Regions from separate parts of the Oceanobacillus sp. FSL K6-0251 genome, predicted to be linked through region 1. Evidence: riboswitches for the same ligand, from Rfam matches in the RefSeq annotation. Region 1 holds a riboswitch; each other region holds the start of a gene.
The links. A riboswitch is a leader RNA that binds a small molecule or an ion and turns the genes downstream of it on or off. The one in region 1 is predicted to bind S-adenosylmethionine.
Positions count from the first base shown of each region.

Region 2: it holds a riboswitch for S-adenosylmethionine, as region 1 does, so the genes downstream of both, MKY45_RS17375 (methionine ABC transporter ATP-binding protein) here and MKY45_RS21405 (iron-containing alcohol dehydrogenase family protein) in region 1, are expected to answer to the same signal.
Region 3: it holds a riboswitch for S-adenosylmethionine, as region 1 does, so the genes downstream of both, MKY45_RS03735 (homocysteine S-methyltransferase family protein) here and MKY45_RS21405 (iron-containing alcohol dehydrogenase family protein) in region 1, are expected to answer to the same signal.

Region 1 is NZ_JBBORS010000001.1:4,388,652-4,390,917, forward strand. Features, by position in the region: gene MKY45_RS21390 (YibE/F family protein) at 1-227, shown strand, start outside; gene MKY45_RS21395 (YolD-like family protein) at 304-579, opposite strand; gene MKY45_RS21400 (hypothetical protein) at 576-791, opposite strand; SAM riboswitch class I at 1,044-1,160, shown strand; gene MKY45_RS21405 (iron-containing alcohol dehydrogenase family protein) at 1,258-2,266, shown strand, end outside.
Region 2 is NZ_JBBORS010000001.1:3,492,965-3,495,230, reverse strand. Features, by position in the region: gene MKY45_RS17385 (toprim domain-containing protein) at 1-163, shown strand, start outside; gene MKY45_RS17380 (thioredoxin family protein) at 308-628, shown strand; SAM riboswitch class I at 769-868, shown strand; gene MKY45_RS17375 (methionine ABC transporter ATP-binding protein) at 997-2,019, shown strand; gene MKY45_RS17370 (methionine ABC transporter permease) at 2,012-2,266, shown strand, end outside.
Region 3 is NZ_JBBORS010000001.1:739,600-741,865, forward strand. Features, by position in the region: gene MKY45_RS03730 (hypothetical protein) at 1-172, opposite strand, end outside; SAM riboswitch class I at 568-668, shown strand; gene MKY45_RS03735 (homocysteine S-methyltransferase family protein) at 786-1,838, shown strand; gene MKY45_RS03740 (cyclase family protein) at 1,865-2,266, shown strand, end outside.

The DNA of each region.
Region 1 (2,266 bases):
CGCTATTCTTCGCCTTTTTCGGAGGGTATATGGGGCTGCTAATCTGGTTTAAGGATTTAGATTACTCTCTTGGCCAAATTATAAATGCCAAAGTGTTCAATGATGAAATGCTTGGAATCCTTATTTCGGGCCTTGGCATCGCTCTGGTTATTCCGATTGCTTCTCTGATGAGTGCATATTATTTGAAGAAGCAGAAAAAGGACATCGCGTTGGATGAGCAGAAATAGGTAAAAGCAGCCTTACGCTGTTTATGTTTAGAAATAAGCCCGAATGATTCCGCTTGGAATACATTCGGGTTTTTATCTACAATATAAAAACGTCCATTACATCATTAAACTTAATGATTGTAAAATCCTTTTGACCCAGCTTATCAACTATAGCTATGTGCTCGTCTTGATAGTTAATGCTGTCTATATATCCTTTTATATGATGAACATGACAATCCTGATAGCATTTCACTTCAATAAGCAAATTATCTTTATGTGCGATAATTAATTGAAAGCAATTCTGCTTCCGTTGCCGCTCATTTAACATTGTTTTTTCTTTCGTATTCCTTTCTTCCTGTACACCAATATTCAAGCCCCGACGCTCCTTTTTACACACCCTATGGATAAAATATTTTCTATCTTAAAGCTGCGCACCTGTTTTTTATAGTAACAATAAGCAAGAATCCTTTTATCATCTATACCTACGACGCGAATAACACGCTGCGTTACATTGTTATGGCGGTCGATATAATAGATCATGATTTTTTCCTTTTTATCCAGAGAATGATGAAGTAATCCAATCATATTTATTCCTCCAAATAAGAACTTTTGTTCTGAACATTTGTTCTTATTATATCAAAAAATAAGAAAGAGTAAACATGAAATAAATGGATGAATGTGTTTTAAAAGAAACGAGCGATAATCCGTTCAAGTATTTGGATTTTGGGACCAAAAATGGTGCTGATTAACATAATTAGCCCGCCAGCTCCCTTGCATCAAGCTATATTTGACTTTTCTCATATTTCATATTAAAATGTATCCACAGTTACATAAGAACTCTTATTGAGAGTGGCGGAGGGACTGGCCCGATGAAGCCCGGCAACCTTTCTAGAACTCGTTCTAAAAAAGGTGCTAAATCCTGCAAAGTGCATAATGTGCTTTGGAAAATAAGAGAGGACGTTTCGTAAATGAACTTATTCAACCTCTCTAGAACAAAATAGAGAGGTTTTTTATGTAGCATTTAAACACATGTAAAAGGGGTTATCTTACCATGCAAACAGTTACTGTAAAGGGATCGCCCAGCCATTATCAAATCGGTGAAGGTTCTCTGGAATACCTGATAGAAAATCTGAATGACTTGCGGGTGAAGCGGATTGCTGTAGTTGCCGGGCGTACTGCTTGGGAAAAAGCAAAACCATATCTTCCTTCTGCATTGCTGGATCAAATAGAGGAAAAAGATATACATACTGCAGATGGGCATTGCACCGTGGAACGAACTGACAGACTGGCCTCGATTTATGAAGAACAGCAAATAGATGCTGTCATCGGCATCGGCGGGGGAACAGCTCTGGATATTGCCAAAGCAGCGGCTGCCAATGCGCAAATAAAAAGTATCTTAATCCCAACGATTGCCGCCACCTGCGCAGCTTGGACGCCATTAAGCGTCTTTTATCAGGAAGATGGTGCTCATTCTCATTACACTGAGTTTCCTGAATCTAATACACTCGTAGTGGTAGAACCAGCAATTATTGCAGAAGCTCCTGTAAAATACTTAAAAGCAGGCATTGGCGATACGTTAGCCAAATTCTATGAAGCTCGCTCTCTAGTTGAAGCCTTCTACCCTGAAGGCACGCTTCCAGTCTGGCTGCAAATATCTCAATTCGCCGCTCGTGCCTGCAAGGATATTTTGCTGGATGACAGTGAAGCAGCAATCCAAGCTTGTGAGAGTAACCAAGTCACTGATGCTCTTATTCGTGTTATCGAAGCAATTATCGCAACAGGCGGTATGGTTGGCGGCTTCGGCGGAAAAGCTGGACGAATTGCAGGTGCGCATTCCATTCATAATGGGTTAACTGCTGCCCCGCAGATTGCCGATTCACTTCACGGGGAAATTGTATCCTACGGCATTTTAGCTCAGCTTGCTATCGAACAGGATAAAAACGAGCTTACGAAGCTATTAGCTTACTATGATACATGGGGCTTCCCGACAAAATTAGCAGACTTCTCCATACATACGGATGATCAGGAGCTGCTGGAAACCATTGCGAAAAAAGTGACAC
Region 2 (2,266 bases), 900 kb from region 1:
AATGAAACTCCGAAAACAGCTAGCCAGGGAACTGCCGCACGCAGAGCATATTTATGTAAGCAGTGAATTTCGTGAGGTTGCCGCCACCCCAAAAAGAATGTTGGCAAGTATTCTGGCAGGAAAACGCATTGGAATCAATCTCAATTACCTTGCAAAATGGTAACGTAAAACGTTAAAATAAGAATGGATTCTATTCGCCGAGGAAATAAATAAGGAAAGATGCGAAGTCGTTTTATACGCAATCAGTGTAATCCTTTCACTCAGCATATATTATTTTATGGGAAGAAAAAGATTGAGGGGAATGAACTTGAAACAGTTTAGTGGAGAAGAAAAGAATCATCAACGATTCATACTATATATTTATACACCATTTTGCGGGACATGTACGGTAGCCCGCGCTATGCTTGAAAAAATAGAAAGACTGCATAAAACTGATATATTTACGGAGATGAACGCGTCCATGCACCCTGATTTTATGCAGTCTCATCAAGTCGAAAGCGTGCCATGTCTTGCATTTATGGAAAACGGTAAAATGATTGAGAAAGTGTACACGTTTCAATCGACAGCAAATATTTATCAGTATTTGATGAAATACAAACCGGAATTATTCACAGCAATAAACAACTAAGTTTTTTCTGTACAAGAGGACGGTTCAATATACGAGAAGCAGCAGATTCCACAGAAACCTGAGTGAATGGCTAGGGATTGTGATTGACAAGGCACAAATGGCATGCTACTATAATGGCACTTCATTTAAAAATAGGCAAACTCTTATCAAGAGCGGTGGAGGGACTGGCCCATTGAAACCGCGGCAACCTTCAATCATTGAAAAGGTGCCAATTCCTGCAGGAAACTGTAAAGATAAGGGAGCAATGGACGATATTGTGTATAATAAAGCGTCTTTCTGTTCTCTTGCAGAAAGACGCTTTTTCAATGAAGAGAAAAGTAAATCGTACACAATAAAATAGGTTTGTACACATATAGGAGTGAAATAAAGTGATATCCATTGAAGGATTGAAGAAAATATTCTCTTTAGAAAAAAAAGATATTGTCGCTGTTGATAATTTAAATCTTAACGTAGCAGATGGAGATATCTATGGCGTCATCGGATACAGCGGGGCAGGGAAAAGTACTTTTGTCCGCTTGATTAACAGGCTGGAAGAACCGACGACAGGTACGATAAAAATCGGTGATCAGGTTATTACCTCCTTATCGAAAAAGGATTTGCGTATCGCCAGGCAGGATATTGGAATGATATTCCAGCATTTTAATCTGCTCTGGTCCCGGACAGTCGCTGAAAATATAGAATTTCCGCTTGAGATTTCCGGTGTGGAGAAAAGCGACCGGAAAAAGCGGGTGCTGGAATTGATTGAATTAGTAGGCTTGGCAGGAAAGGAAAATGCCTATCCGGCACAGTTAAGCGGCGGACAAAAGCAGCGGGTCGGAATTGCAAGAGCATTGGCGAATTCACCGAAAGTCCTGCTTTGTGATGAAGCGACCTCCGCACTTGATCCGGAAACAACGAATCAAATCCTGCGTTTATTGCAGGATATTAATGAAAAGCTGGGTCTAACCATTATTTTGATTACCCATGAAATGCATGTTATCCGCAAAATTTGTAATCGGGTTGCTGTGATGGAACAAGGGAAAGTGGTAGAAGAAGGAACGGTTCTCGATGTATTTACCAGACCAAAGCAGCCGGTAACGCAGAAGTTTGTTGAACAGCTGACTGGTCCGGATGAGGAAGAGGAAGACATGACAGAGTTGAAGGAAAGATATCAAGAGGGCGCGTTATTACGGATTCAGTTTTTAGGAGAAAGTGCAAATCAGACCGTAATCAGCCAGCTTGTGAAGAATTTTGATATCCATGTTAATATTTTGCAGGGGAAAATCACCCAGACACAGGTCGGGAGCTATGGGACATTGATTGTTCAGCTGATTGGAAATCAGCTGAAAGAGGCAATGCAGTACCTGGAGGAACAGGATGTTATTGAATTGGAGGTAATTCAGCATGCTTGAGGAATTATTTCCAAACGTTACGATAGAAGATTTAGTAGAAGCTTCTCAAGAAACACTTTACATGACCATTATAGCTTTAGTCGGCACAGCCATTATTGGCTTACTTTTAGGGCTGCTGTTATTTTTAACGTCGAAAGGGAACTTTTGGGAAAATCGATTGATTAATTTTGTTGTTGCAACATTTGTCAATGTATTTCGTGCTGTTCCGTTTATTATATTGATCCTGCTGTTATTTCCTTTCACCGAT
Region 3 (2,266 bases), 3.6 Mb from region 1:
TAAATGATTTATCTTGCTGGTCATTTCCGCCAACGCCTAAATCAGGTGATGATTGGGAATCAATCAGCATTTCATGATCGGTGAGAACGTAGCTGTGATGTACACCTGGGAATAATTGTGTCATTGGCAAAAGGATAATCATTAAAGCAATCATCAAATATCTATTCAACATCTACGCCCCCTTCCGTATGATAAATATATTTTTTGATTCGATTTCTTAAAGCGAAAGAATTAATTATACCAATAATGAAGAATAAATTCAATATAATGTCTACATGTTTTAGAATTAATTTGTATTATATGCTTATTTTTCGGGTGTGTCTATACTTTTTGAACATTTTATGAATTTTTCTCCATGAAATTAACATTCCTTTTTTTTTACGGAATTTAAACATCTGCTTAGAGATATAAAGCCGTGCGTGTTTGGAACTTCTCTCTATGATATGAGATATTTACAAGATTCATTCAAACCGATTCAAAAACCGCTGAAATATTTTTAAAATTTCTTATTGACATGGAATTCAAATAGATATATAGTTATCTACAACAAATAAATAGCAATACATTTTCTTATCCAGAGAGGTGGAGGGACTGGCCCTTCGAAGCCTCGGCAACAGACTTATAAAAGAACTGTGCCAATTCCAGTAGCGTTAGCTAGCAGATAAGAAGAGACATTGATATCGTACTCAAAACCTCTTCTTTCTGAAAGAAGAGGTTTTTTCGTGTCTATATCGACTTATCCGCAGCGAACCAAATAATTAAAAGCTTACAGGAGGAATGGAACGATGGCGAAAAGAAGTTTGGAAGAGCGATTAAAGCAAGGAACAGTTATTGCAGGGGAAGGATATTTATTTGAATTGGAGCGCAGAGGGTATTTGCAGGCGGGCTCCTTTGTACCCGAAGTAGCGCTGGATAACCCGGAAACGCTAAAGGCAGTTTATCGTGATTACATGAAAGCAGGTTCCGATGTAGTGCTTGCCTTTACATACAACGCACACCGAGAAAAAATGCGCATTATCGGTAAAGAGGACTTATTAGAGCCTCTAAATAGAAATGCTATTAAATTAGCGAAGGAAGTAGCAAAGGAACATCCGACAGAGGAAGCTCTGGTTGCAGGAAATATATCGAACACCAATATTTTTAATCCGGAAGATCAGGAATCCAAGGATAAAGTCAGAGCGATGTTTAATGAAATGGTTTCATGGTGTAAGGATGAGGATGTTGACTATATTAACGGAGAAACTTTTTATTACCATGAAGAAGCATTGATTGCTTTAGAGGAAATTAAAAAATATGATTTACCGGCAGTTATTACCTTGGGATTAATGGGTGAAAACATTTTACGTGATGGTTACACAGTGGAAGAGTCATGTAAGATTTTAGAGGATAACGGCGCCTTGGTTGTTGGGATGAACTGTTTCCGGGGGCCGGGCACGATGCAGCCGTATTTAGAAAAGATTCGTGACAAAGTAGACGGGTATGTTGGAGCACTGCCGATTCCATACCGGACAACAGAAGAGAATCCAACCTTCTTTAACTTGCCGGATGGAGGGTGCAGCTGTCATTTACCAACGGAAACAACCTTCCCGACTTCTCTGGATCCGCTATATCATAACCGCTATGAGCTGGCAGAATGGGCGAAACAAGCACATAGCATCGGCGTGAATTATATCGGTTTATGCTGTGGAGCTTCACCGGCAATGCTGCGTGCGGTTGCGGAAGCTGTCGGCATCGAAACAATTAATTCAATTTATTCTCCAGATATGCATAAACACTTTTTATTTGGTGAAGATGAAACATTGCAGGATCATATCACAGATTACAAAACAAAAGCGTAAAACAATATATTGGGAGGCGGCTTATCATGACAGTTACCAAAGAAAATGAAATCTTACACGCGTTAGAAACACTAAAATCAAAAACATGGGTAGATTTAACACATACATTCGGTCCTAATTCGCCGCATTTTGCCGCATTTAAAGATGCCGAGTTTGAAACATTATATACGCATGATGACGGGTTTTTCGCACAGCAGTTCAGTGTTTCCGGACAATATGGCACACATATTGATGCACCTATTCATTTTGTTCGTGATCAGCGCTATTTAGAGGAGCTGGATTTAAAAGAAGTTGTCCTCCCAATCGTTGTGATTGATAAATCAGAAGCGGCCGGAGAAAACCATGATTATATTTTAACGGTGGAGGACATTTTAGCTTTTGAAGAGGTGCATGGAAAGGTTGAAGCGGGTACATTTGTCGCGTTACGG